DNA from 4 places in the Pseudomonas sp. R1-18 genome. Region 4 is predicted to be linked to each of the others. Evidence: predicted binding sites of a transcription regulator. Region 4 holds the regulator's gene; each other region holds the start of a gene.
What was found. The regulator FliA, encoded in region 4, starts transcription of late flagellar genes. The targets are predictions, from matches to a motif close to CTAAAGTTTNNNNNNNNNNNGCCGNTAA.
Positions count from the first base shown of each region.

Region 1: the regulator FliA is predicted to act here: its motif matches at 4,313-4,340, upstream of J3P77_RS15070 (methyl-accepting chemotaxis protein).
Region 2: the regulator FliA is predicted to act here: its motif matches at 4,907-4,934, upstream of J3P77_RS08275 (methyl-accepting chemotaxis protein).
Region 3: the regulator FliA is predicted to act here: its motif matches at 3,420-3,447, upstream of J3P77_RS12860 (methyl-accepting chemotaxis protein).

Region 1 is NZ_CP071658.1:3,278,312-3,285,492, forward strand. It holds gene J3P77_RS15050 (outer membrane protein OmpK) at 34-819, shown strand; partial or broken gene J3P77_RS15055 (IS3 family transposase) at 847-2,100, opposite strand; gene J3P77_RS15060 (DUF808 domain-containing protein) at 2,214-3,122, opposite strand; gene J3P77_RS15065 (TetR/AcrR family transcriptional regulator) at 3,459-4,064, shown strand; gene J3P77_RS15070 (methyl-accepting chemotaxis protein) at 4,421-6,052, shown strand; gene J3P77_RS15075 (aldo/keto reductase) at 6,149-6,970, shown strand.
Region 2 is NZ_CP071658.1:1,761,353-1,768,533, forward strand. It holds gene J3P77_RS08255 (DJ-1/PfpI family protein) at 1-460, shown strand, start outside; gene J3P77_RS08260 (SDR family oxidoreductase) at 511-1,251, shown strand; gene J3P77_RS08265 (alpha/beta hydrolase) at 1,285-2,301, shown strand; gene J3P77_RS08270 (hypothetical protein) at 2,514-3,029, shown strand; gene J3P77_RS08275 (methyl-accepting chemotaxis protein) at 3,255-4,874, opposite strand; gene J3P77_RS08280 (adenylate kinase) at 5,340-5,924, shown strand; gene J3P77_RS08285 (LysE family translocator) at 6,059-6,691, shown strand; gene J3P77_RS08290 (DUF1289 domain-containing protein) at 6,763-6,945, opposite strand; gene J3P77_RS08295 (hypothetical protein) at 6,958-7,181, opposite strand, start outside.
Region 3 is NZ_CP071658.1:2,786,654-2,793,834, reverse strand. It holds gene J3P77_RS12880 (ABC transporter permease) at 1-354, opposite strand, end outside; gene J3P77_RS12875 (ABC transporter permease) at 357-1,229, opposite strand; gene J3P77_RS12870 (ABC transporter ATP-binding protein) at 1,226-2,254, opposite strand; gene J3P77_RS12865 (IclR family transcriptional regulator) at 2,501-3,337, shown strand; gene J3P77_RS12860 (methyl-accepting chemotaxis protein) at 3,539-5,158, shown strand; gene J3P77_RS12855 (class I SAM-dependent methyltransferase) at 5,220-6,182, opposite strand; gene J3P77_RS12850 (hypothetical protein) at 6,293-6,526, opposite strand; gene J3P77_RS12845 (FKBP-type peptidyl-prolyl cis-trans isomerase) at 6,615-7,001, opposite strand; gene J3P77_RS12840 (hypothetical protein) at 7,125-7,181, opposite strand, start outside.
Region 4 is NZ_CP071658.1:1,600,584-1,607,764, forward strand. It holds gene flhF (flagellar biosynthesis protein FlhF) at 1-1,110, shown strand, start outside; gene fleN (flagellar synthesis regulator FleN) at 1,226-2,059, shown strand; gene fliA (RNA polymerase sigma factor FliA) at 2,056-2,796, shown strand; gene J3P77_RS07480 (chemotaxis response regulator CheY) at 3,048-3,422, shown strand; gene J3P77_RS07485 (protein phosphatase CheZ) at 3,442-4,227, shown strand; gene J3P77_RS07490 (chemotaxis protein CheA) at 4,260-6,524, shown strand; gene J3P77_RS07495 (protein-glutamate methylesterase/protein-glutamine glutaminase) at 6,575-7,181, shown strand, end outside.

The DNA.
Region 1 (7,181 bases), 1.7 Mb from region 4:
TCCCCGACCTTATCGCTACCAAGGGAGCACCGCATGAAACGTACTTATTCCAGCTTGTTGTTGGCGGGGAGTCTGCTGGCAGCCGGGCCGGCGCTGGCCGAAGGCCTTTTTCAATGGCAGAGCAACAGCCTGACTTACCTCAACGGCCGGGACTTTACGGTCAACCCGCACATTCAACAGACGTTCACCTTCGAGCATGCGGATGCCTGGAAGTACGGTGACAACTTTGTCTTCGTCGACAAAATCTTCTACAACGGCAAACCCGATGCGACTTCGGGCAACAACACCTATTACGGTGAAGTGTCTCCGCGCCTGTCGCTTGGCAAGATCTTCGGACAGAAGTTCGAGTTTGGCCCGATCTCCGACGTGCTGATTGCCGCAACTTACGAGTTTGGCGAAGGCGACAACGAGTCGTATCTGATCGGCCCGGGCTTTGACTTGAATATTCCCGGTTTCGATTACTTCCAGCTCAACTTCTATCAGCGGCATACCGAAGGCAGTCGTGCGGGCGATAACGTCTGGCAGATCACTCCGGTCTGGTCTTACACCATTCCGGTGGGCAAGTCGGACATCCTGATCGACGGCTTCATCGACTGGGTCGTGGACAACGACAGCAACTCACGCGGCGACTACCACGCCAACTTCCACTTCAACCCTCAGATCAAGTACGACCTGGGCAAGGCACTGAGCCTTCAGGACCGTCAGCTGTATGTCGGTATCGAATACGACTACTGGAGCGACAAGTACGGTATCAAGGACACAGCAGCCTTCGACACCAACCAGAACACCGCCAGCCTGCTGGTAAAAGTGTTTTTCTGAGTCGGCCCGTAGAACTAAACCGCGTGTCTAGTCCTGAAATAGGTTTACACCTGTTTCACCCCAACGCCCGATGCATCGCATCGGGCGTTTTGTATTTCAAAGACAGGTGCGGACGCTCGTGGTTGTAGATCGATACCGACTCGCTCACCATCTTCTTCGCCTGAGTTAAATCCTGTGGTCGCTGGAGCAAAAGCTCCGTCTTCAATATCCCGTTGACCCGCTCTGCCAGGGCGTTTTGATAGCAGTCATAGCCGTCCGTCATCGAACACCTGATGCCGTGTTTCGCGTGGAGTTGCTGGTATATTCCCGAGCAATACTGGCTGCCTCTGTCCGAGTGGTGAACCAGTGGCTGCACGGTTTGACGCTGGCTCACCGCCCGGCGCAGCGCCTGCGCGACCGACTCGGTGTGCAGGCTTTCATGAACGTGGTAGCCCACGATCTTCCGCGAAAATGCATCCGTCACAAGACTCAAATAGGCCACACCTTCCTGAGTGGGCAGATAGGTGATGTCAGCCACCCAGACCTGTTCCGGGCCGCTGGGAACAACCTGATCAGGCCCCGGCTTGAGCAGGTTCGGATGGCGTCGAAAGCGATGATGACTGTCGGTTGTTTTGTGATACGCCCGCTTGCGAGTTACCAATAAACGCCGTGCACGCAGAATCGCAAACAGCCGGTCTCGGCCCACTTGCAGTTCAAGTTGAGGCTGGCAATGCAGCAAGTGATGCAACTTTCGGGTGCCCAAACGCGGCTGCCGCTGACGTTTTTGCTGAACAAAATCGGCAACCTTCTGATCCAGCTCCAGACGAGCAGCGTAGGCGCGATTGCGTTTGTAGTAAGCCTGTCGGCTTATTCCCATGAACTGGCAAGCCCTGCTGATGCTCAGGTTTTTGATTCGTTTTTGCGCGAGGACTTGCCGGGACGCTTTTTTACGACAGAGAGACCGTAGTCATTCTTCAAGACGTCCACGACCGCCTCGAAAAACTGCGCTTTCTGGTTGGACAGCGCCAACTGCTCTTCAAGCTCTTTGATGCGTTGCTCCGGCGTCAATGGTCGGTTTTTGTCGGGCATAGACCCCATCCTCGGCGAGCCAATGTATGTGCCAGGGCTCCAATCCTGCCGACCGTGCTTGCGTAACCACGTCAGAACGGTCGTTTTGCCTTGAATCCCGTAGCGCTCCTGAGCCTCTTTATAACTCAGCTCGCCTTTTTCGACTTGGTCGACGACCGACAATTTAAAGGTCAGTGTGTAGTCGCGCTGACTACGCCTTTTTGCTGATTTCATTACGCCCTCCTGAAAAACGGATCAGAAGGTGTAAACCTTATTCAGGACGGGACAGCGGAAGAAAAAAGGGGCGCCCATTCGGCGCCCCTTTTTCGTATCGGGTTGCTCGTGAATCAAGCCCTGGCGGTTTTCCACATCTTGCTTGCCAACGTGAACACCAGCACCAGCAGGCCACCGGCGATGATCCCCGCAACCGCATCGAGCAGCGTCGGAATGACCACGGCCAGCGCGCCGACCGCGCCGGCAGCCGCCTCGGTCACGCCGTCAACCAAGTGGTGCAGGAACGGCATACCGTGAACCAGAATGCCGCCGCCGACCATGAACATCGCCGCAGTCCCCAGGATGGACAGGACTTTCATCAGAACCGGCGCCAGCCAAAGCAGGCCGTTGCCCATGGCCTGGGAAAACGAGCTGGACTTTTTCTTCAGGTACAGGCCCAGGTCATCGAGCTTGACGATACCCGCCACCAGCCCGTAAACGCCCACCGTAATCAGCAAGGCGACGATTACCAGCACGCCGACCTGATCCATGAAGGGGCGCGCCGATACCACGCCCAGCGCCAGGACAATGATTTCCGCCGAAAGAATGAAATCGGTCCGGATCGCGCCTTTGACGCGTTCCTTCTCGAACGCCACCATATCAACCGTCGTATCGGCCGCGGCCTTCTTGCGTTCGGCATGCTCGGCTTCGGTTTCCGGATGCAGCCACTTATGGGCAATCTTTTCGAAACCTTCGAAGCACAGGAACGCACCGCCGATCATCAACAGCGGAGTGATCAGCCAGGGAACAAAGGCGCTGATCAACAGCGCCGCCGGTACCAGGATGGCCTTGTTAAGCAACGAGCCCTTGGCTACCGCCCAGACGACCGGGAGTTCGCGATCGGCTGTAACGCCCGTGACTTGCTGGGCATTGAGCGCCAGATCGTCGCCCAGTACACCGGCGGTCTTCTTGGTCGCAAGCGCCACGTCGTCGAGCAGCGTTGCAATGTCATCCAGCAGAGTCAGCAAACTTCCAGCGGCCAAAATAGATTTCCTTGAGCAAGAGATGAAACACAACAGCGCGTATTGAATCACAGCCTGCGGTCATTGGCGTGACAAGGGGTTTGACCGGCCCGATGCTGAAATGTTTGGTGTTCTCTGCGGGAATTGGCCTGCCAGAAATGGAACTGCCTGCAGGAGCGGACTTGTCCGCGAAGAAGCCGATACATTCGCACCAGATAGGTCATCCGGGCATGAGACTTGGCGGACAAGCGGAACGCCGCCGGTCCGCTCTCACAGGGCGATTGCCCGCGATTGAGCCTGCCGTCGGCCCGGTGCTACCATGTGCCACCGCCGTGCAGGCAAGGGAACAACCGGGTCATGAGCAGTATTCGCGAGCGCAATAAAGAACTCATTCTGCGCGCCGCCAGCGAAGAATTCGCCGATAAAGGGTTTGCCGCCACCAAGACTGGTGATATTGCCGCCAAGGCCGGGCTGCCCAAACCCAACGTCTATTACTACTTCAAGTCCAAGGAAAACCTGTACCGCGAGGTACTGGAGAGCATCATCGAGCCTATTCTGCGAGCCTCGGCACCCTTCGACGCCCAGGGCGTGCCGGCCGAGGTGCTGAGCGGCTACATCCGGGCCAAGATACGGATTTCCCGCGATCTGCCGTTCGCCTCCAAGGTGTTCGCCAGCGAGATCATGCACGGCGCTCCGCACCTCACGCCCCAGCAGGTCGAACAGCTCAACGCTCAGGCCCTGCACAACATCAAATGCATTCAGGCCTGGATCGACAGCGGGCAGATCGCCCCGCTAGACCCTCATCACCTGATGTTCACCATCTGGGCGGCAACCCAGACCTACGCCGACTTTGACTGGCAGATCTCCACGGTCACCGGCAAGGAGCGGCTGGACGACGCCGACTACGAGGCCGCGACCCGGACGATCCTGCGTCTGGTGCTCAAAGGCTGCGAGCCCGACTGAAAAAACCCGAACCGCAGAAAGCAAAAAACCCGCCGAAGCGGGTCGTTTTGCGAACATGACCATTCCAACATCCTGTCGGCTGCCTCCTGGCAATGGTCGATCCTCCCTGATCACCGCAACGATCCTTCGCTGCAGCTGTTGAATTGGATCCTACGCCCGCCCCAACGCTCACACCATAGGCAAAAGCCTGCGTTGCTGTAAGCCATCACCTACAGAATGAGACGCGTGTAAAAAAACGTGACTCGGGGCTCAGGTTTGGTCATGGTGCGCCGAGACGCTGTAGAGAAGAACAAGAAACGGCGCACAGCCGCTCTGCCATTGGCAAAAACAAAAATAACGACATTGGGGTGAAGAACATGAAAATGCGCAGTTTGTCCATCAGCCGGCGGCTATGGCTGATTCTTATCGTTTCTGTGCTGATGCTCTTCGTCCTGGCTGCGGCCATGCTCAAGCAGATCCATGACGACCTGTATCTGGCCAAGGCGGAAAAGACCATGCATGTGGTGCAGACCGTCAGCGGCGTGCTGTCCTACTATCAGGGTCTGGAAGCGGCCGGAACCATGACCCGCGAGGCTGCCCAGCAGCAGGCGCTCAAGGAAATCCGCGTACTGCGTTACGACCAGGGCGACTATCTGTGGATCAATGACCTGCGACCGGTCATGGTCATGCACCCCACCAATCCCAAACTGGAAGGCCAGGACCTGTCGGGCATCCGGGATCCGGACGGGTTTGCAGTCTTCAATGAAATGGTCACCGTCGCCAAAAGTCAGGGCGCCGGGCTGGTCGATTATCGCTGGCCCAAGCCCGGCGCCAGCGAACCGGTAAAGAAAACTTCGTACGTTCAGCTATTCCAGCCCTGGGGCTGGATTCTCGGCTCGGGTGTCTACGTCGATGACGTGGCCGCAGAGTTCCGCCAGCAAATGATCAATGCGCTGATGTACAGCGCCGGCATCGTGCTGATCCTGTTCGTCCTGCTGACGCTGATCGTGCGCAGCATCGTGTTGCCGCTACGTATGACGGTCCAGGCCATGGCTGACATTTCCAGTGGCGAAAGTGACCTGACCCGCACACTGGAAACCGAAGGCAACGATGAAGTGGCCGAACTGGCCCGGCATTTCAACGCTTTCGTCGCCAAGTTGCGCAGCGTGGTCGGCCAGTTGCAGACCTCCGCGGTGGGGCTGGCGCAAGCCTCCAGCGAACTGGGCCACAATGCCGAACAGGCTCAGGCGCGCAGTCAGCAGCAGTCGCAGCAGATGGATCTGGTGGCCACCGCAGTCAACGAGGTGACTTACGGCGTGCAGGACGTGGCGAAGAACGCCGAGCATGCGGCCAGCGAAATGCGCGACGCCGAGTCCCAGGCGCAGCAGGGCCAGGTCAACATCGACAACAGCCTGCGTCAGATCGAACACCTTTCCGGGACCATCGGTCAGGCGGTCGAGGTCATGCACACGCTGGCCAGCGAAAGCACGCAGATCGGCAGTGTGCTCGAAGTGATCAGCTCGATCGCCGAGCAGACCAACCTGCTGGCGCTCAACGCGGCGATTGAAGCCGCGCGCGCCGGTGAACAGGGTCGGGGCTTTGCGGTGGTGGCCGATGAAGTGCGCCTGCTGGCCCAGCGCACCCAGAAATCCACGGCGGAAATCCAGGGCATGATCGAGCGCCTGCAACGCCACTCGGACGCCGCCGTCAAAGTGATCGGTGACAGCAGTCGCTCGTCGCAGCTGACCATCGAACAGGCCAATCAGGCCGGGCAGAGCCTGACGTCGATCAGCCAGGCCTTGCGCAACCTCAACAGTCTGAATGCGTCAATCGCCAGCGCTACCCTGCAGCAATCGCACGTGGTGGACGACATCAACCAGAACGTGACCCAGGCCGCGCAGCTGTCGCAAAGCACCGCGCTCGCGGCGGAACAGTCGACCGGCGCCAGCCAGCACCTGCGCGGCCTGAGCGAACAGCTCAATGGCCTGCTCAAGCAATTTCGCGTCTAGCGAGCCCACACCGACAGCCTGCACGGAACCTCGTGCAGGCCTTGTTGCCAGAGCCCTGTCTACATAACTGCATCCACTTAATTGCGGGGGGGTCACATGCGCACACTGGAACTGGCCGGCAAGACCGTGCCGGTGCTGGGACAGGGCACCTGGCATATGGGCGAAAAAGCCCAGCAGCGTTCAGCCGAAATCGCCGGATTGTGCCGGGGCATCGAACAGGGCCTGACCCTGATCGACACCGCCGAAATGTATGCCGACGGCGGCGCCGAAGAAATCGTCGGCCAGGCGATAGCCGGGCAACGCGACAAGGTCTTCATCGTCAGCAAGGTTTATCCGCATAACGCGAGCCTCAAAGGGATGCAGGCGTCCTGCGAAGCCAGCCTGCGGCGGATGAACACCGATTATATCGACCTCTACTTGCTGCACTGGCCGGGGCAACATCCGCTGTCGGAAACCGTTGAAGCGTTCGAGCGTTTGCGCGAAGCCGGTAAGATCGGGAGCTGGGGCGTGTCCAACTTCGATGTCTCGGACATGATGGAGCTCGACAACCCGGCATGCGCGACCAATCAGGTCTTGTACAACCCCGAGCAGCGCGGCATCGAGTTCGACCTGTTGCCGTGGGCGGCGAACCGCCACCTGCCGCTCATGGCCTACTGCCCGATTGGCCAGGCCGGTGATCTGTTGTATCACCCGGCGCTTCAGGAAGTTGCCCAGCGCCACAATGCAACGCCGGCGCAGATCTGCCTGGCGTGGGTTCTGCGCCAGGACAATATGATTGCGATTCCCAAGGCGACGGATCCGGAGCACATCCGGCTCAATGTGGCGGCGATGCAGATTGCGTTGAGTGCGCAGGACCTCGCCGACCTCGACCGCGCCTGGCCCGCGCCCACGCGCAAGATGCCGTTGGCGATGGTTTAGTCCACATTTTTCAGCGATATCTGGTAGGAGGCAGCAACTGTCTGCAATCTCGCAAACGTCCTGCGGCGATACATCGTGCTCGCGGCGAGGACATGTGGGAGGCAGCTCGCTGGCGATGAAAGCGATGCGGTCTCCTGAACCTGTCCGGTCGCCAGTTTCTACTGCCGCTGCGCGCCAGATCGCGACCAAGGTCGCTCCCACAGACAATGCA
Region 2 (7,181 bases), 160 kb from region 4:
TTGTCTTGCGGCATGGCGAAAGGAGTTCAATTTGCGAATTTTTTCCCTGCCATCGGTCGGGGCCGATAATCCAGGCTTTAGCGATATCTTGACAGAAGACCTTGCTGAGCTAGATGACGGATGCTTCGATGCTATCGCCGTAATGGATGGTGAAGGCACTCGCGAATATCTCTGGGATAACGAAAATATCGTAATTCAGCTTCAGCGATTCGACAACGCAAGAAAGCTCATCGCCGGGCTAGGTTATGGCTCGATAGTTCTCGCCCAGGCCGGTTTGCTGGTAGGTAAGGAAGCAAGCACCGCCGACACACCGGAAATGATAATTCAGCTTAAAAGCTATGGGGCTATCTTCGTGCCGAAAGATGTAGTGATCATCAAATGGATAGTCACGGGAAGCGGGAGAGATGCAGATGCTTTTGCTGAAGCGGTAGCAAATTGGTTACGACAGCCCCCAAGATAAGTTGGGTATGAGGTTGCGAATAGATCAACATCAGTGAGAGGAGCAACATAATGCATGAATCGATAGAAATGACAGCCGTGTTTGCAGGCAAAACAGTCGTAATAGTTGGTGGGACCTCCGGTATAGGATTAGCGGCGGCACGGCAGGCCAAAAAGCTCGGAGCCAAAGTTATCGTAGTCGGCCTGGATAAAGTTCGCTCGAGCAAAGCGGCGGAAGAAAACGGGTTTGACGATTGGCGCGCTGCAGATGTGACCAACAGCGAATCTCTAAACGAGGCGCTAAGGACGATCGACAGGGTCGATCACCTGGTACTTCTGGCTGGGACGTTCGTCGCCGGGAAAGTACTTGAGGCAGACGTTGCGTATCTGCGCAAGGCGTTCGATGAACGCATCTGGGCTGCCGTTCATGCGCTGAAAGCGGTTGAAGGTCGCTTGTCTCGGGACGGCTCAGTTACGTTTATTTCCGGATCGCTTGCAGATCGTCCTAACGCTCATGGGACTGCGGTGCTGGCAGCCGCGTCCGCAGCCATGGAAGCCTTTGCGCGAGGCTTGGCATTGGAGCTGGCCCCAATCCGCGTCAACACGCTTTCGCCCGGCCCCATTGATACGCCTCTGATAGCCAAGACTATGGGAGAGGGACGGGATGGATTCGTCGCTGCGCTGGAGAGCGCGCTTCCACTGCATCGGCTCGGCACTGCTGAAGAGGCTGGAGCGGCGGTAGTCTTTCTAATGCACAACGGGTTCATGAACGGCGCAACCATCAATGTCGATGGCGGTGCACGGCTGATCTGACCATTTTCTCACGTCCAATTGCTAGGGGGTCCTATGACAAAAATCTCTAACGCAGTACCTGCAATGATCGCTCTCTCCGTTGGCTCCGCGATGGCAGAAAGCAATCCGGTGCCTGAGCACACTACTCAGGCGTTCCTCGCTGCACTGGCTGCGGGTGGTGGAAAGCCGCTTGAGCAAATGGCTCCTGTCGACGCACGAGCGGTACTGACGGGAGCCCAGAACTCCGTAAAGGTCGACATGTCCGGCATTGAGGTTTCCGACAAGACAATTTCTGTCGACGGGAAAGAGATCAGGCTGAAAGTGATCCGTCCAGAAAATGTAAAAGGCGTTCTGCCAGCGTTTATGTTCTTCCATGGAGGCGGCTGGGTGCTGGGAGACTATCCAACTCATGCCCGCCTGATCCGTGACCTGGTGGTCTCGTCGGGGGCTATCGCAGTGTATGTGGACTATACGCCGTCGCCGGAAGCTCGATATCCAACTGCGATTAACCAAGCCTATGCTGCGACGAAGTGGGTCGCCGAAAATGGTCAGCAAATTCACGTTGATGGCAAACGCCTAGCGGTAGCGGGTAACAGCGTGGGCGGCAATATGGCAGCTGTCGTCAGCATCATGGCTAAAGAAAAAGCGACGCCGAAACTGCGGTTCCAACTCCTGCTGTGGCCTGTGACGGATTCAAACTTCGAAACCGGCACTTACAAACAGTTCGCTGATGGACATTTCCTGACCAGGAATATGATGAGTTGGTTTTGGGACAACTACACCACAAGCGCCGCCGAACGCTCACAGATTCATGCGTCTCCGCTCAGGGCCTCTCTTGAGCAGCTCAAAGGGCTGCCTCCAGCCTTGATACAGACCGCAGGACTCGACGTGTTGCGTGATGAGGGAGAGGCTTACGCCCAGAAGCTGGATGCCGCTGGCGTTGACGTGACCGCAGTTCGCTACAACGGCATGATCCATGACTATGGTCTCCTCAATCCGTTAAGTAACGTGCCGGAAGTAAAAGCCTCTATGAGGCAAGCCGGGAGCGAGCTCCGAGCTCACCTTAACTGATGCCGCCTGCTGGCTGAGCGCAGCCAGCAGATGCTGACGCTACATCGAAGCCGGTCTGTGTAAGACCGGCAACACTGCAAGGTCAGGAGGGACAAGTTATGACGGGCTTGACGCATAAATGCGCGTTGGCAATGTTATCGGCCTGCATCCTGTTTGCCGGTTGCGTAGCGCCTCGGTCTGCATCACATAGTCCACCTGTGCAGCTAGAGCCGTTGGGCCAGACCATCCCCCGAAGTACTGAGCGCACCGCGACGATCGAGCGAATTATCGCCAATGACCCAGTTGTTATTTCATCGCACAAGCCGGTACTCAAGCCGACACAAAGTAACGATAGTCGTATTGCCGTGTTGCGTAAGGAGCTCGGATTCACGTTACCTGACAGCTATTGGGAGCTTTACAAGCAAAACCTGGAAGCCCTTCAATTCGACCTTGACCATCAGCATGATGCCGCCCGCGCGCAATACATCAGGACTTACAGCGACGAGTTGGATCGGGTAGACGGCAGCACGCTTCAGGTGATATCGACCGCACCCGAAACATTGGATGAAAAAACCAGGCAACAATGGAGTACGCGGATGAGCGATCGACTCATACAGTACGTAATGACCAGTGAGGCATCATTCAAGATTGCAACGCAGGCCCATTTGGACCGCATGGCCGCTATGGACCGGCAATACGATGTCTGTGCGCTAAAAGCTGATTGTTGGGACGCCCCAGCTCGCAAATAGAAACGGAATAGCCGTCTTTGGGTCGCTATAGCTGACGGCTGGCTATCGACCGTTAGCCCATCCTCACCACATCTTCTGTTCGACTTAAAAGGTTTCGGCAACAGATCGAGCGTAGCTAATCATTTGCTGTCGCTCGTCCTCCGACTGCGTCCACCTGGCAGGCTTGTCCGCTAGCGGTTGATCTGACTCCAGAGAAACTGGCGTGGATCGACCGCTGTTCAGGCGTCAGACCGAGAAGCGGGCAACCAGGGTGTTCAGGCTGGTGGCCAGTTTCGATAGCTCCTGGCTGGCTGCGCTGGTCTGGTTTGCGCCGTCAGAGGTCTGCACGGCCAGGTCGCGAATGTTGACCAGGTTGCGGTCGACCTCACGGGCGACTTGCGCTTGTTCCTCGGAGGCGCTGGCGATAACAAGGTTTCGTTCGCTGATCTGGTTAATGGCATCGGTGATGCGGTCCAGCGCTCCACCAGCGTCCTGAGCGATTTCCAGCGTCTGGCGAGCCCGCTGCGTGCTGGTTTGCATGGCATCCATGGCACCGGCCGAGCCTTTCTGAATAGTCCCTACCATCTGCTCGATTTCCTGCGTCGATGTTTGCGTGCGATGTGCCAATGCACGCACTTCATCGGCCACCACCGCAAAACCTCTGCCGGCCTCACCCGCTCGCGCCGCTTCGATTGCCGCGTTCAGCGCCAGCAGATTGGTTTGCTCGGCAATGGCGCGAATCACGTCGAGCACCTTGCTGATGTTCGTCACACCATCGCCGAGGTTTTTGACTTCCTCGGAGGTGCGGATGACGTCATCAGAAAGAAGGCGGATGGACTCCACAGTTTTCGAAACCTGTTGCTGGCCATGCTTGGCGGTCTGAGTCGACTCCTTGGACGCTTCAAAGGTAGCGACGGCGTTGCGCGCCACTTCATCCACTGCAGCCGTCATTTCGTTAACCGCTGCGGCGGCTTGCTCGATCTCATGGTTCTGTTGATGCAGCCCGCGGGTTGAGTCTTCCGTAACGGCATTCAACTCCTCGGCGGCAGAGGCCAGCTGGTTCGAGGAATCGGCAATGTTAAGAATGGTGCTCTTCAAGTTCTGTTGCATAGTTTGCAGAGCGTTGAGCAATTGGGCCGGTTCATCTACACCCGCAGCGTCGAACGACTCGGTGAGGTCCCCTTTGGCGATGACTTGCGCCACTCGTACCGCCTGCGTCAGTGGCCGCGTGATGCTCCTGGTAAACAGCAAGGCCATGAGCCCGGTCGACACTGCGGCCACGATGATGAATGCGAATACCCCGGTTATAGCTTCCGCATAGGCTTGATCGGCCTGCTGATCAGAGTCGGTCGCGCCGTCCTGGTTGATCTTGGTAAGCGCGGCCATTTGCACGCTTAACTCATCAGACGCCTTCTTATACTTGCCACCCAGCAACGCGAGCATATCGCCGGGTTTGTCTGCGTTGGAAAGCTGGACCAGTTCACCACTGACCGCGTTGTACTCGCCGACCAGTTTTTTGAAGCTCTGGTACTGCGCTCGCTCCACGTCATCGTCGATGAGCTTTTCGTAGCGCGTCATCGCTTCGACGAGCTGTCCGTTCAGTTCCGCGATGCGAGCCATTGTGACGCGCACCTTGGCGTCCTCACGGTCAACAAAAAGGCGATAAGCCGTGATGCGCAAACGCAGCATGGACTCGTTAATAGCATTGAGGGCCGAGAGGCTTGGAATACCCTTGTCGGAAAGGTCTTCACCCTGCGTACGCACGCTCTTGAGCTGATACATGGCGAACAGACCCAGCAGAATGACCAGCGCACCAATAATGGAGAAACTGATCAGGGCTCTTGGGGCGATTTTAAGCTGGCGCATGGGTTGTTCCCGGCGTTAGGGGCGTATGCAATGTATCGCCTGAAACGGGGTAATCATGAGGAGCAAACGGGGAAAGTTCACTTCCCTGCTTTAACGGTCTGAATTTGACCGGTTGGTCCGGTCGACCGCGATCGCCAGCAAGCTAGCTCCCACGCATTGCGGCGCGCCTTGGCCCGTGGGAGGGAGCTTGCTCGCGACTGCAGTCTGGCTGAACCTGCATTTCAACTGGATGACCGCAATCGCCAGCAAGCTGCCTCCCACAGAAGCCGCGTCCTGCCGGCTCTTTCGAATCCGGCGCAGTCGAAGTGGAACGACTTCAGCCGCAAAAAGGCTGCGGGAATCGACCCATAGTTGCCGGTGGCTAATCGTAGAAAACCGTCGTTCAGAGTCGGAGCAACCGTGAAACCCAGACGGGGTCGGGATATCCTGCTGGTCCCGAACCGGACTTGCATTCATGGAGGAAAAATGCGGATTTATATTACAGGCGCTTCGTGCGCGGGCGTAACCACTTTGGGTCGTAACCTCGCAACGTTGCTCGGTGTGCAACACGCCGATGTTGATGATTCTTTCTGGATGCCCACGAACCCACCTTTTACAACCAGACGACCCGTCGATGAGCGCGTGCTATTGATACAGCAGAAACTCGGTAAGAGTGATTGGGTGCTGACCGGCTCTTGTATGGAATGGGGCGACGCGCTGATCGCAGGTGCCGACCTGATAGTTTTCGTCGTTACGGCAGCAGCTGTTCGGCTTGAGCGGCTGACTGCACGTGAAGAAGCACGCTTCGGAGATCGAATAGCTCCGGGTGGCGACATGCATGGAACCCATGTGGCTTTTCGGGAGTGGGCGTCGCAGTACGACAATCCGAATTTTTCAGGACGTAACCGAGCATGGCACGAGGCGTGGCTATCAAGGCAAACGTCACCGGTCGTGCGCATTGACGGCACGAACAATCCAGAAAATATGGCTGCGCAAGTCATCCGCGCGTTGTCAGCAGCATTGCAGCAACCCAAAAATGGGACGGCTGAGATATACCCGACAACAGGCTAGTGATGTCACCTTAAATCAAGAGCTGCCGGTCGCCGCCAGCAGACTTTCATTCGCGGCCAAATACACATAGCGGAATCTATGGTAAATCTGCGCAGCCCGGGATGATCCGGCCTCGTTTGTCCAGGAGATGTGGAATGCTGGAATCAGCCGACGTTCTGGCCTTCGCCGCTATCGCACTGGGCATGGTGCTCACCCCCGGCCCTAACATGGTGTACTTGATCTCTCGGTCAATTTGCCAAGGGAGAGCAGCTGGATTGATCTCGCTTGGCGGGGTTGCGCTCGGCTTTATCTTCTACATGCTGTGCGCTGCGTTCGGCATCACTGCGCTGGTGCTTGCGGTGCCATTCGCCTATGACACTATCCGTTTCGCCGGAGCCGTCTACTTGTTGTGGCTGGCTTGGCAAGCCGTACGCCCGGGCGGGCGTTCGCCCTTTGAAGTGAGGAGCCTTCCGAAAGACAGTCCTCGCAAGCTTTTCCTCATGGATTTTCTAACGAATCTGCTAAATCCTAAGGCCGCTGTCCTGTACCTGTCGCTGCTACCCCAATTTATCGAACCGGCAAACGGCAGCGTGCTGGGCCAGGCACTTGCCCTGGGTACAATCCAGATCAGTATCAGCGTGTTGGTCAATGCGCTGATCGCCATGTCCGCTGCTTCGGTAGCACTGTTCTTCATTCGCCGTCCGGGTTTTGCGTTGGTTCAACGCTGGATAATGGGAACGGTGCTCGCCAGTCTCGCAATCAAAATGGCAGTCGAGGCGCGGCGGTGATGAGCTGCGCCATCCCCTGACTTGCATCGATTCCCAACGCAATCGATCCGAAGTTAATCCACAACAAGCAACTATGGCTGCACTTTCTTCAGCGCCTTCATCTGCAGATTCGCCCTTTTAACGGCAGCCATTTTTTCCGGTCGCTTCATGCGTTTCCACTTCCTGATGTCTTCTTTACTTCGCCCGCAGCTCACGCACAGGTCACCACTCAACTGGCAAACCGAGATACAGGGATTTTCAATTTCTTTAGCCATGTCAGTCTCTGCTTACCGTGTCCGGGCCAGGCGCTTTTGCCAATTACCACCATGGGCGCGGGCGCATTCTTCCTCGGAGTCGAAGTGGACCTGGCGGTCTGAAAGATTCAGATCGATGTCAGCCTCCCTCAATGCGATGGCGATCAGTTCGAAAATACGGGCTTTGGCGTTGACCAGGGCAAGTTCTTTATCAGCCACGGTTTCGAACACCCAGACTACCCTCAGGGTTTCAGCCA
Region 3 (7,181 bases), 1.2 Mb from region 4:
CAGCATCGCCACACCAAGCACCAGATGCGGAATGATGATTGGCGACAGAAACAGCGCATTGAAGAAATTGCGACCGGGAAACTCGTGGCGAGTGATCGCCAGCGCAGCGGGCACCGCGATCAGCGTCGCCAGCGTGGCGGAAACGAACGCCAGAATCAGACTGTTGTAGAACGAGTCGACGAAGTCCGCGCGCTCGAAAATCGCCCTGAACCAGCGCAGCGAGAACTCGGTGGTGGGCAGGCTCAAAGTGTTCTCCGGTGTGAAGGCGACCAGACACACCACGACCAGCGGAGCCATCATAAAAACCACTACCAGAGCATGGAAGGTCAACGCCAAAGAACCGTTTCTGGACATGCTCATACCCCCAGGGATTTCTTGTAGCGGCCTTCGATCATGCGATTCCAGGACAGCATGATCAGCAGATTCACCAGCAGCAACGCCACCGCAATCGTTGCGCCCATGGGCCAGTTGAGTTCCGAAAGGTATTGGTCGTAGACCACGGTCGCGACCATCTTCAGACGGCGACCGCCCAACAGACCGGGAATGGCGAACGAGCTTGCGGCCAGGCCGAAGACGATCAGCGAACCGGAAAGCACACCCGGCATGACCTGCGGCAGCACAATCATGCGCATAACCTTGGCCTGGCTCGCACCAAGCGACAGCGCGGCCTGTTCGGCGGTGGGATCGAGCTTCTGCAGCGAGGTCCAGACCGGAATGATCATGAACGGCAGCATCACGTGAACCAGGGCGATGATCACCGCAAAAGGCGTATAGAGCATCTTCACCGGACGCCCGCCCATGGCCTGCAATGCCTGGTTGATCAGCCCGTCGGCACCGAGCAGCAGGCTCCAGCCGAACGCCCGAACCACGACCGAAATCAGCAGCGGCGTGAGGATCAGGATCAGAAAGATCGAGCGCCAGGGCGTGCGCATGCGGCTGAGGATGTAAGCCTCGGGCACGCCGATCAGCACACAGAGGAACGTCACCAGCGCGCTGATCCAGAAGGTACGCAGGAAAATTTCATAGAAATAGGAGTCGGTGAGCACCGCCACGTAGTGGCCAAGGGTGTAGCTGTCGCTTTTGACCCCGACTTCGTAGTCGAACACATTGAACGACAACACCAGCGTCAGGCCCAGCGGCAGCACCAGCAAGCCGATGTACAACGCCAGTGCGGGGGCCGACAGCCAGTAGCCGCGACCGCCCCGGCGTATTTCGGTCAGCGCGCTCATGCATGTACCTCGTCGGCATCCAATACACGCAGCAACTCGGATGGCCAGTCCAGACCGACCGGCGTACCTTCCTCCAGCGGCGCCAGGCCGTCATTGCGACGCACCACCGTGACCTCACCGACGCCGGTCTGGATTCGGTAAAGCCACTGGCTGCCGAGGAAGTAGCGGGTCACGATTCGCCCGGACAATCGCCCGCAGCCGGTAGCCACCAGATCGATCTTTTCCGGACGCAGGCTCAGGGTCAATGCACCTTCGCCCGGCAACTGGCGGACCTGCGGGCACCCGGCGCTGTCCAGATCGCCGGGCAGCATGTTGGCCTTGCCGACGAAACCGGAGATGAAGCGGGTGCGCGGGTGTTCGTAAAGTTTGTAGGGTTCGTCGATCTGGGTGATGCGCCCGGCCTGCATGACCACCACACGGTCACTGATGGACAGCGCCTCGGCCTGATCGTGGGTGACCATCAGCGTGGTAATCCCGACCTCGTTCTGGATACGCCGAATCTCGAACTGCATCTCTTCGCGCAGATTGGCGTCGAGGTTGGACAGCGGTTCATCAAGCAGCAGGACCGGCGGCTCGATGACCAGCGCGCGGGCGAGGGCGACGCGCTGTCGCTGGCCGCCGGAAAGCTCGCGCGGATAACGTTCGGCGTGCTGGTTCAGACGCACCAGCTCCAGCACTCGCGCGACCCGGCTGCGGATTTCGGCGGCGGACACCTTGCGCATGCGCAGACCGAAGGCGACGTTATCGGTCACCGTCATGTGCGGAAACAGCGCGTAGCTCTGGAAGACCACACCCAGGCCACGGCTGCTGGGCTTGGCATGGGTGATATCGCGCCCATCGAGCACGATGCGGCCTTCGCTGACTTCGACGAAGCCGGCGATCATTTGCAGGGTGGTGGTCTTGCCGCAGCCCGACGGGCCAAGAAGAGAAACGAACTCACCCTGTTCGACAGCCAGGTGAGTGGCGACCACGGCGTCGATCGAGCCGTAACGCTTGGAGAGACCTTCGAGCTGCAAAAATGCCATGGCTGCTTGCACCTTGTTGTCAGGCGCGCCGGAGCACGCGTTTGTCATGGGCAGATGCGAAGTGAAGTCATGCAGCTCGGGTGGACGTTGGTGCTCGCTCTGAGTCGGCTACCGATGATTGTTCAAATCGCCCCTGTGGACTCAGATTAGGTCGAAGGCTAGGATGCGCTCAACGAGGAATTTCACTGAACAATATTTATTTTCAAATTCTTCCACTCATTGAATCGACAACGGAGGTAATCACCCATGAATTCCACTGAGCGGAATGAAGGTGAGAATGTTGTCGGTGTCGGCGCGGTTTGCCGACTGTTTGCCGTGCTCCGTTGCCTGGGCGATTGCGCTGAAGGCGGGGAACGGGTGACCCAACTGGCGCAACGCGTCGGCCTGTCCCAGCCCACGACCCATCGCTTGCTGCGCAGCCTGGTCGAGGAAGGCATGGTCGAGCAGGATTCGCTCTCCAGGCGCTATCGGTTGAGTATCGAGTTTTTCGCACTGGCCGCGAAGGCAGGCAATCCCGGCAACCTGCGCGATCTGGTCCGGCCAAGTCTGTTGCGTCTGTCGGCATCACTCGGAGATTCATTATTTCTGCTGGCCCGCAGCGGTTTCGACGCCATCTGTCTGGACCGCAGCGAAGGGCCATACCCGATTCGTACCTTCACCGGGGATATCGGCGGGCGAGTCGCATTGGGCGTGGGGCAGGGCAGCCTCGCGATTCTGGCGTTCCTGCCTGAAGAAGAGCGCGAGACGGTAATCCGCTACAACCTGCCACGCCTCAAGGATTTCCATCTGTACGATGAGGTGCTGCTCAGGTCCGAGATCGACAACGTACGCCGTCTGGGCTATGCCTCGCGCAACACCGGAGCCTTGCCGGGAATGGCCGGGCTGGCGGTTCCCATCCTTGATCGCACGGGGCGTGCCGTCGCGGCCCTGAGCGTGGCGACCATCAGCGATCGCCTCGGGCCTGATCGCCTGCAAACGGTGGTCGAATTGCTCAAGCGCGAGGCTTCGGCGATAAGCGCGAAGATCAATCCGTTTGACCCTTCACTGCGTCGCCCCAGCCAGGTCTTCGGGCTTTCCGAGTGACCGGCGGCAGCCTGTTCCTGACATTTTTATTACGCCAGTTAGCTACCGATTGGATCCATAATCGTGGACGTTCGTAACCTGATTAAAGAAATCAGCGGATAGGTCGATAGACCCAAGGCACGCTGCCTGAACACGGCAGCGACAGGGAAGTAGCACCATTCATTCGCGTTGAAGCGCAAACTACTTTCCCGAGATTTCGTCATGTCCAAATCCTTGCGGCTACAAATTCTTGCCATGCTCAGTGGCAGCCTGATCGTGATCCTCTTGATTGCGCTGGCCTGCTTCAACTTCCTGTCTCAGAACGTCCAGGCTTATCGCGAGCTGTTGCAAGGTCCGGTGCAGGCGTCGCAGCTGGTCGATGAAGCGAACCTGCACTTCAAAGTCCAGGTTCAGGAATGGAAGAACGTGTTGTTGCGTGGCAAGACCGCCGCCGAGCGTGACAAATACTGGACACGGTTTGAAGCTCAGGAGCGAGCGGTCCAAGACACTCTGGGTAAACTTGGCGGCTTGAAGAGCACCGACGCAGACCTCAAGAACCAGGTCGAAAAACTCAGGCAGGAACATCGCGAGCTGGGCGCGGCCTACCGCAACGGTCGTGACGCGTTCGTCGCCGCCGGCGGCGATGCGGCAGCGGGTGATCAGGCGGTCAAAGGCGTGGATCGCCAGACCAGCGAGCAGATGGCTGTACTGGTCGAGCAGTTGCATGCATTCAGCAGCGCACAGTCGGCCCAGATCAGCCAGGCTGCGGATCGCACCATTCTGATCGGTACGCTGGTGATGCTGGTGTCGGCGCTGTTGGTAGGCTTGCTGACGCTGTGGATGGTCAATCGCAACGTGGTCAAGCCGATCAGCATGCTGATCGAGTACGTTGCCAGGCTGTCCGAGGGCAAGTTCGGCGAGCGGGTCGACATCAGTCGCCGCGATGAACTGGGCCGGCTGGCGGCTGCTGCCAACACCCTGCGCGATTTTCTGGCTGACACTTTTGCGCGCCTCAAGCGCAGCACCACCGATCTGGATACCGCTGGCGGCGAACTGAAAGCCATCGCCGCGTTGATGGCGCAGGGCACCCACGAACAGTTCGAGCGCACCGATCAGGTCGCGACGGCCATGACCGAAATGTCCGCCACCGCGCAGGAAGTGGCACGTCACGCCGCTGATGCCGCACGCGCGGCCGACGACGCCGATCACAGCGCGCAGAGCGGGGAAAAGGTCATGCAGTCGACCATCGCCACCATCACCCGCATGCGCAATGAAATAGCCTCCACCGCCGGTGTGGTCCAACGCCTGGAAACCGACAGTGGCCGGATCGGCAAGGTGCTGGAAGTAATTCGCGGTATCGCGGACCAGACCAACCTGCTGGCATTGAACGCCGCCATCGAAGCGGCGCGTGCCGGAGAAGCCGGGCGCGGGTTCGCGGTGGTTGCCGATGAAGTCCGCACGCTAGCGAAGCGCACCGCTGAGTCGACTGCGGAAATCAATCAGATCATCAATTCGGTGCAGACCGGCGCGACCGATGCGGTACAGGCCATTCAGGGTGGCCAGGCGCGCAGCGAGGAGAGCGTCGAGCAGGTGACCCAGGCCGGCGAAACCTTGCAGCGTATTACGCTTGCAGTCGAGAACATCCGTGACATGAACCGTCAGATCGCCACCGCTGCCGAGGAGCAGACCTCGGTCGCCGAGGACATCTCGCGCAACCTGACCGAAATCACGGCGATCGCGGTGACCAACCAGGACAACGTCAAGCGCACCCAGGGCGCGAGCCAGGATCTGCATGGCCTGTCTGTAGGCCTGAACGATGTGATTTCCCGATTGAGCGCGTAGGGAAGCAGTGTGTCTAGGAGCGCGCTTGCCCGCGACGGACGGCGCGCAACGCCTACGCTCATTACGCCCAGCCGCTACGCGACTCGCCTTCGGCCTTGAACACCAGAGCCTTCAACCCGCCGTCTTCACGGGCGTCGGGGAATTCCGGCGGATTTTCCAGGCGCTGTTCAAAACGCAGGCCCGGCGCCTCGACTGCCGTATGCCGGATCAAAAACTCAGGCCCTACAGCCGGATCATTCATGCACGCCAGCACCGAGCCGTTCTCGTCCAGCAACTCCGGCAGCCGCCTCAGAACCCGCTGATAATCCTTGTCGAGCATGAAGCTGCCCTTCTGAAATGAGGGCGGGTCAATGATGATCAGGTCATAAGGGCCCATGCGGGTTACCTTGGCCCAGGACTTGAAGAGGTCATGCCCCAGAAAGCTGACGCGACTCAGATCGTGGCCGTTGAGGTGATGATTCTCGCGCCCGCGATTCAGCGCCGCGCGCGCCATGTCCAGGTTCACTACGTGGTCGGCGCCGCCAGCGATGGCCGCGACCGAAAAACCGCAGGTGTAGGCAAACAGATTGAGGATCCGCTTGCCCTGCGCCTGGGCACGCACCCAGTCGCGGCCATAGCGCATGTCGAGGAACAGCCCGCTGTTCTGCTTCTTGCCGAAGTCGACCTTGTAGCGCAGGCCGCTCTCGGTGATTACCCATTCGTCGATGGGCTCGCCCAGCAGCCATTCGGTGCTGCTCTGGGGCAGATAGCGATGCTGCAACAGCAGCGTATGCGCCTGACTCTGTTGCCACTGCACAGTGGCGGTCAGCTCCTGAAGTTGCGCAATCAGTGCCGCCAGTTCGTGATCCTGCGGTTGCTTGAACAACGACACCAGCACCACGCCCTGCATCCAGTCGACCGTAACGTGCTCAAGCCCAGGCCAGACCCGGCCGCGACCGTGGAACAGGCGACGTGTTTCAACGGGTGCGGCGGCGAGGGCGCTGCGCAGGTGCTGTTGCAGTAGGGCGAGTGCTTCGGGATTCATGACAAGGGTCGGTGCTGAAAAGGGCGCACATGTTAAACGTATTCGCCCGAATGGAAATCCCCGCGTTGGCGTCAGGCCATGGTCGCTGCCACTCTATGGCCACTGCCACTCTAGGGTAACTGCGACTTCGCGCGAACGATCTTTTTCGCTTTGACTTCGTCGGCGTAGGCCTTGAGCTGATCGGCATCGCTGTACAGCCGATTGACCATCTGCAGGATGGCGGTCACGTCGACGTCTTTCATTTGGGAGGCGAGCTTGAGAATTTCATCTGCGGTGGTTTCGAGATTCGTGGCGGTGCCCTTCAAATGTCTTTTCAACTCCTGGGTGGATTTGTTGAGCGGCATGGCGGGTCCTGTGGTCGAGTGCGGTAGTCCATGCGCCAAGCATGGCTTTTTCCAGGCTGACAAGCAAACGGCGCTCAAGGCAGGCCGTTCAATCGTCCCGGGTCAGCACTTCGAGCAGTTCGATCTCGAACGACAGGTCAGAGCCATGCTGAATATGCGCGCCCATTTTCCGCTCACCGTAGGCCAGATGCGCCGGCACGAACAGCTTGCGCCTGCCGCCGACTTTCATGCCCATCAGGCCCAGGTCCCAGCCCTTGATGACCCGCCCTGTGCCGATTACACACTGGAAAGGCTTGCCGCGCTCATGGGAGGAGTCGAAAACAGTGCCATCCTGAAGACGGCCGGTGTAGTGGGTGGTGATCAGTGCGCCCTTGACGACGGCCTTGCCGTCACCGACCTCAATATCGGTAATCTGCAGTTCGGGCGTGGTGGGCTCAAGGTCAGGCTTGCCGCCGTTCGCTGTGTCGTCGCTCATGAATAGTTCTCTCAAGTGATCGCGGGCTGCTTTCTCGCAGAAAACCGGCGCAATGACAAGCGCCTGAAATGCAAAAGGGGAAGCCTGAGCTTCCCCTTTTGGTGCGACGGTAAAGTGCCGCCGTTACATCAAATTCTGCGAACTGGCGATCATGGCCTGAGCGATATTCTGCTTCTGCTC
Region 4 (7,181 bases):
CAGGCCGAGCTTAACAACCGCAGTGACAGCGATGCGTCGATCAATCTGCAGTTGTTCTCGGGCAAGCCGCTCTCCGGCCCCGACACACATATCGAGCCGACGCTCGAAGAACCGCCGCGTCCTTACACGTACGCGCCGCCGGCTGCTGCCGCAGAACCGGCCAGCGGTCAGCGTGCCTACGAGTCGATGCGCGCTGAATTGAATGGCCTGCGCGAGCTGCTGGAAGTCCAGCTCGGCTCCCTGGCCTGGACCCAGCTGCAGGGCAGTCGTCCGCAGCAGGCCAACCTCTGGCGTCGCCTGCAACGCGTCGGCCTGTCCGGCCCGCTGTCGCGTGACCTGCTGGCGATGGTTCCTGACACCGATGAACCGCGTCAGGCCTGGCGGATGCTGCTGGCTCACCTGGCTCGCATGATTGCTGTACCTGAAGTCGAGCCGCTGGAAGAGGGCGGTGTGATCGCTCTGGTGGGTCCTGCCGGTATGGGCAAGACCACCACCCTGGCGAAGCTGGCCGCCCGTTACGTGCTGAAATACGGCGCGCAGAACATCGCGCTGGTCAGCATGGACAGCTTCCGCATCGGCGCCCAGGAACAGCTGAAGACGCTCGGTCGCATTCTGAATGTGCCGGTGACCCATCTGGATCCTGGCCAGTCGCTGGCTCAGGCGCTGGAGCCTCTGGTTCGCAAGCGCGTGGTGTTGATCGACACCGCCGGCTTGCAGGCCAGCGATCCTGCGCTGCGTCTGCAACTGGAGAGCCTGGCGGGTCGTGGCATCAAGGCGCGTAATTACCTGGTGCTGGCGACAACCAGCCAGAAGCAGGTTCTGACCGCCGCGTATCACAGTTACAAGCGTTGTGGCCTGGCCGGATGCATTCTGACCAAGCTTGATGAAACCGCGAGTCTTGGCGAAGTGTTGAGCCTTGCGATCAGCCATGAGTTGCCCGTGGCGTATCTGACTGACGGGCCGCGCATTCCTGACGATGTACATCTGCCGCGTCGTCACCAGTTGGTGAGCCGTGCAGTGAGTGTGCAGATGCAGGACGAACCGAGTGAAGAAGCGATGGCTGATATGTTTGCCGACCTCTATCACAACCCCGGCAAGAGAGTGGGTTAAGTGATGGTTAATACTGGAATGTCCCTGCATCAATGGTCTGCCAGGCATCGTTCGGTTTCGAGCGTGCAGCCCGTAATGTGGCTTCGGTCTACGCAAGACAAGGTAAAGAGATAACATGGGCAGCATGCATCCCGTTCAGGTCATCGCGGTGACCGGTGGCAAAGGTGGCGTAGGCAAGACGAACGTGTCGGTGAACCTTTCACTGGCTTTGGCCGAGCTCGGTCGGCGTGTGATGCTGCTGGATGCCGATCTGGGTCTGGCCAACGTCGACGTCCTGCTGGGCCTGACGCCCAAGCGCACGCTCGCCGATGTCATGGAAGGGCGTTGCGAGCTGCGCGACGTGCTCCTGCAGGGGCCGGGCGGGGTACGTATCGTGCCTGCCGCTTCCGGCACCCAGAGCATGGTGCATCTGTCGCCCGCGCAGCATGCCGGCCTGATCCAGGCGTTCAGCGAGATTGGCGACAATCTCGACGTGCTGGTGATCGATACGGCCGCCGGGATCGGCGAGTCGGTGGTCAGTTTCGTACGCGCGGCTCAGGAAGTATTGCTGGTGGTCTGCGATGAGCCGACCTCCATCACCGATGCGTACGCGCTGATCAAATTGCTTAACCGCGACTACGGCATGAACCGTTTCAGGGTGCTGGCCAACATGGCGCAGAGCCCGCAGGAAGGTCGCAACCTGTTCGCCAAACTGACCAAGGTCACGGACCGTTTCCTGGACGTGGCCCTGCAGTATGTCGGTGCGGTGCCTTACGATGAGTGCGTGCGCAAGGCTGTGCAGAAACAGCGCGCTGTCTATGAGGCGTTCCCGCGTTCCAAGTGTGCATTGGCCTTCAAGGCCATCGCCCAGAAAGTAGATACCTGGCCGCTGCCGGCCAATCCACGAGGTCATCTTGAGTTCTTCGTCGAGCGACTTGTTCACCAGACCAGCGCAGGGCCTGTCCAATGACAGCGAGCGGGTACCAAATGTATAGCAAGGCTTCCAGAAATTCGCAGTACGAGCTGATCGAGCGCTATGCGCCCCTGGTCAAGCGTATCGCCTATCACTTGCTGGCGCGCCTGCCGGCCAGCGTTCAGGTCGAAGATCTGATCCAGGCCGGTATGATCGGCCTGCTGGAAGTGTCCACTAAATACGACTCCACCAAGGGTGCGAGTTTCGAGACTTACGCCGGGATCCGGATTCGCGGTGCGATGCTCGACGAAGTGCGAAAAGGTGACTGGGCGCCTCGCTCGGTGCACCGCAATACGCGCATGGTCAGTGACGCAATTCGTGCAATTGAATCGAAAACCGGCCGTGACGCTAAAGATCACGAAGTTGCTGCCGAACTCCAGTTGAGTCTCGACGACTACTACGGGATTTTGAACGACACCCTGGGCAGCCGACTGTTCAGTTTCGACGACTTGCTTCAGGACGGCGAACATGAAGGGCTGCACGAGGACGGCGCGAGCGGTTCGCTCGAACCGTCGCGCGATCTGGAAGACGAGCGCTTCCAGGCCGCGTTGGCCGAAGCAATCGCCAACCTGCCGGAGCGCGAGCGTCTGGTGTTGGCGCTGTACTACGACGAAGAGCTGAATCTCAAGGAAATCGGTGAGGTCCTTGGAGTCAGTGAATCGCGGGTCAGTCAGTTACACAGCCAGTGCGCAGCTCGTTTGCGAGGGCGTTTGGGAGAGTGGCGAGCGCGTTGACAGATGGCGGCATCCGCAAGGGTGCCGATGTCTGCATCCCGGCTGTGCAGAGCGTTACGTGGTTACAGGGACGGATCGGCAAGCGGCCTTTCGGGTACACACCTGATGGCCGCTTGCAGTATGTGCCTGTTGGTTTGCCAAGCCCGTCGTGTTTCGTACAGCCGGGGGTGTGCTGTGCCAGTATTGAGTAAACAGCGTGTTCAGGTGCTGAACGCGTCAAAGACTGCTTGGAGGTCGAATTGGACAAGAACATGAAAATCCTCATCGTTGATGACTTCTCAACGATGCGGCGGATCATCAAGAACCTGTTGCGTGACCTTGGGTTCACCAACACTTCGGAAGCGGATGACGGTATTACCGCGCTGCCGATGCTGCAAAGCGGCGCCTTTGACTTTCTGGTGACCGACTGGAACATGCCGGGCATGTCCGGTATCGATCTGTTGCGCCAGGTCCGTCAGGACGAGCGCCTCAAGAGTCTTCCCGTGCTGATGGTAACCGCCGAAGCCAAGCGTGAGCAGATCATCGAGGCCGCTCAGGCCGGTGTGAATGGTTACGTGGTCAAGCCGTTCACAGCCCAGGTGCTGCAAGAGAAGATCGAAAAGATCTTTGAACGCGTCAATAGCTGATGCATGCCGCGAGGGCGCTATGGAGAACAGAGATTCATTGGGTGACTTCGAGTCGACCCTGAAGAAACACGCACAAGAGCTCGTCAGCAGCCTGGAAAAAGGTCGGTTCGGCGACGCTGTGCAACTTATCCATGAGCTGAACCAGACCCGTGATCGCGGCCTGTACCAGGAAGTCGGCAAACTGACCCGCGAGCTGCACAGCGCGATCGTCAATTTTCAGATTGACCCGCACATGCCGCAAGCTGAAGAAGTATCGCAGATCACGGACGCTACCGAGCGCCTGTCGTATGTGGTGCGACTGACCGAGGGCGCGGCCAACCGCACCATGGACCTGGTGGAACAGAGCACGCCGTTGATGAACGGCCTGAGCTCGGATGCCAAGGCCTTGAGCGCGGACTGGGGACGTTTCATGCGCCGTGAAATCGGTGCCGAAGAGTTTCGTGATCTGGCCAAGCGGGTCGACGGTTTCCTGACGCGTAGCGAAAAGGAAACCCACGCTGTCGCGGCGCACCTCAACGACATTCTGCTGGCCCAGGATTATCAGGATCTTACCGGCCAGGTGATCAAGCGCGTCACGCAGCTGGTCACGGAAGTGGAGGGCAACCTGCTCAAGCTGGTGTTGATGGCCAGTCACGTCGACCGCTTTGCGGGAATCGAACATGACTCGGCGGCGATGCTTGCAGAAAAAGATCCTAAAAAACATCTCACCCAGGGTGAAGGTCCGCAGATTCATGCCGATAAACGTGAAGACGTCGTATCCGGTCAGGATGATGTAGACGATCTGCTATCGAGCCTCGGCTTCTAGGTCTGTTGACGGTTAATTTTAGGGAGCACCCCATGAGCTTCGGCGCCGATGAAGAAATCCTTCAGGATTTTCTGGTAGAGGCCGGCGAGATTCTGGAGCAGTTGTCGGAGCAATTGGTCGAGCTGGAAAGCCGACCGGATGATGCCGACCTGCTCAATGCAATTTTTCGCGGTTTTCACACTGTAAAAGGGGGCGCCGGCTTCCTCCAGCTCCATGAGCTGGTGGAGTGCTGCCACATCGCCGAAAACGTGTTCGACATCCTGCGCAAGGGTGAGCGACGCGTCGACTCCGAGTTGATGGACGTAGTCCTGGAAGCTCTGGACACCGTCAACAGCATGTTTGGTCAGGTTCGTGAACGAACCGAAATCACACCGGCTACTCCGGAACTGCTGGCGGCGCTGTCGCGTCTGGCGGAGCCTGAATCGGCAGAGCCGCAGGCCGCCGAGCCTGCGCCCGTGGTCGAGGCGGCACCGGTGGCGGTTGCAGAACCGGCCAGTGACGACATTACCGACACCGAATTCGAACAACTGCTCGATTCGCTACAGGGCGCCAAGTCCGCAGCTATCGCGCCGGCCGCACAAGTACCGGCGGCAGCACCTGCCCCAGGCGACGAAATCACCGATTCGGAATTCGAGTCGCTGCTCGATCAGCTGCATGGCAAGGGCAAGTTCGCGCCTGAAGTCGCTGCTGGTCCGGCACCGGCCGCCGCGCCTGCCGCTGGCAAGCCGGTCGCCGGCGACGAGATCACCGATGACGAATTTGAAGCGTTGCTTGATCAGTTGCATGGCAAGGGCTCGTTTGACGGCAGCGTAGCCGCCAGCGCCCCGGCCGCGAAACCGGCGGCGCCCGCAGCTGCGAAGGCTGCGCCGGCGTCCGACGAGATCACCGATCACGAATTTGAAAGCCTGCTGGACGAACTGCACGGCAAGGGCAAGTTCGAGCCTGCCGCGGTTGCCGGCGCTGCTGCGCCTGCACCCGCTGCGGCAGCACCGGCCGCAACAGCCGTGGCCAAGCCTGCGCCGGCTCCAGCCGCCAAGGCCGAACCCGCGCCTGCGCCAGCCAGGGCCGCCGCGCCGGCACCAGCCCGTGCGCCAGCCGCAACTGGCGAGAAACCGGTGGTTTCGGAAGCGGAAACCACTGTGCGGGTCGACACCGCGCGCCTGGACGAGATCATGAACATGGTCGGCGAACTGGTGCTGGTGCGTAACCGCCTGGTTCGCCTGGGTCTCAACAGCGGCGATGAAGCCATGTCCAAGGCTGTTTCCAACCTGGATGTGGTCACCGCCGATTTGCAGACTGCGGTCATGAAAACCCGCATGCAGCCCATCAAGAAGGTCTTCGGTCGATTCCCGCGGCTCGTTCGCGACCTGGCTCGCCAGCTTAAGAAGGAAATCAACCTGGAGCTGGTCGGAGAAGAAACCGACCTGGACAAGAACCTCGTCGAGGCCTTGGCCGACCCGTTGGTCCACTTGGTGCGCAACGCGGTCGACCACGGCATCGAGACTCCGGAAGAGCGCGAGGCCACGGGCAAGTCCCGCGGCGGGCGTGTCGTGCTGTCCGCCGAGCAGGAAGGCGACCATATCCTGTTGTCCATCTCCGACGACGGCAAAGGCATGGACCCTCACGTTCTGCGTTCGATTGCCGTCAAGCGTGGCGTGATGGACAAGGATGCAGCCGACCGCCTGAGCGACAGCGAGTGCTACAACCTGATCTTCGCACCGGGTTTCTCGACCAAGACCGAGATTTCCGATGTGTCCGGTCGTGGCGTGGGCATGGACGTGGTGAAAACCAAGATCTCCCAGCTCAACGGCTCGATCAACATCTACTCCACCAAGGGCCAGGGCTCGAAAATCGTCATCAAGGTCCCGTTGACCCTGGCGATCATGCCGACCCTGATGGTGATGCTGGGCAACCAGGCATTTGCCTTCCCGCTGGTGAACGTCAACGAGATCTTCCACCTCGACCTGTCGACTACCAACGTCGTCGATGGTCAGGAAGTGGTGATCGTGCGTGACAAGGCTCTGCCGCTGTTCTACCTCAAGCGCTGGCTGGTCAGCTCCGCTGCGCATGAAGAGCAGCGCGAAGGCCACGTCGTCATCCTGTCCGTGGGTACTCAGCGTATCGGCTTCGTGGTCGATCAGCTGGTGGGCCAGGAAGAAGTGGTCATCAAACCGCTGGGCAAGATGCTGCAAGGTACACCGGGCATGTCCGGCGCCACCATCACCGGTGACGGCCGCATCGCTCTGATTCTCGATGTACCCAGCATGCTCAAGCGTTACGCCGCCCGGCGTATTTGATTCTGGGGCAGCGGGCAGCCTGGCTGCCCGCGGCGCCTATTGGAGTGTTTATGGCAGTCAAGGTCCTGGTGGTGGATGATTCCGGTTTCTTCCGGCGCCGCGTCACGGAAATTCTTTCTTCGGACCCCAACATCCAGGTCGTCGGTACGGCGACCAATGGCAAGGAAGCGATCGAGCAGGCTCTGGCGTTGAAGCCGGATGTGATCACCATGGACTACGAAATGCCGATGATGGATGGCATTACGGCAGTCCGCCACATCATGCAGAAAATCCCGACTCCGGTCCTGATGTTCTCCTCGCTGACCCACGAAGGCGCGCGCGTCACACTCGATGCGCTGGACGCCGGCGCGGTGGATTTCCTGCCCAAGAATTTTGAAGACATCTCGCGCAACCCGCAGAAGGTCAAGCAACTGCTGTGCGAGAAGATTCTGAGCATTTCGCGCAGCAATCGCCGCTTCAGTGGTTTTGGCGCAAGCCAGCCCGCGCCTGCGCCCGCGCCGGTTACCCCGGCCGCGGCGCCTGTTGCGGGCCGCGCGCCTGCGCCAGCACCTGCGCGCAGTGTGCCGTCGCGCACGCCCGCCGCAGCAGCTCCGGCGCACGCGCACAGTCATTCCCATGCTCCGGCACATACATCGGCCGCGCCCAAGCGCAAGCCGT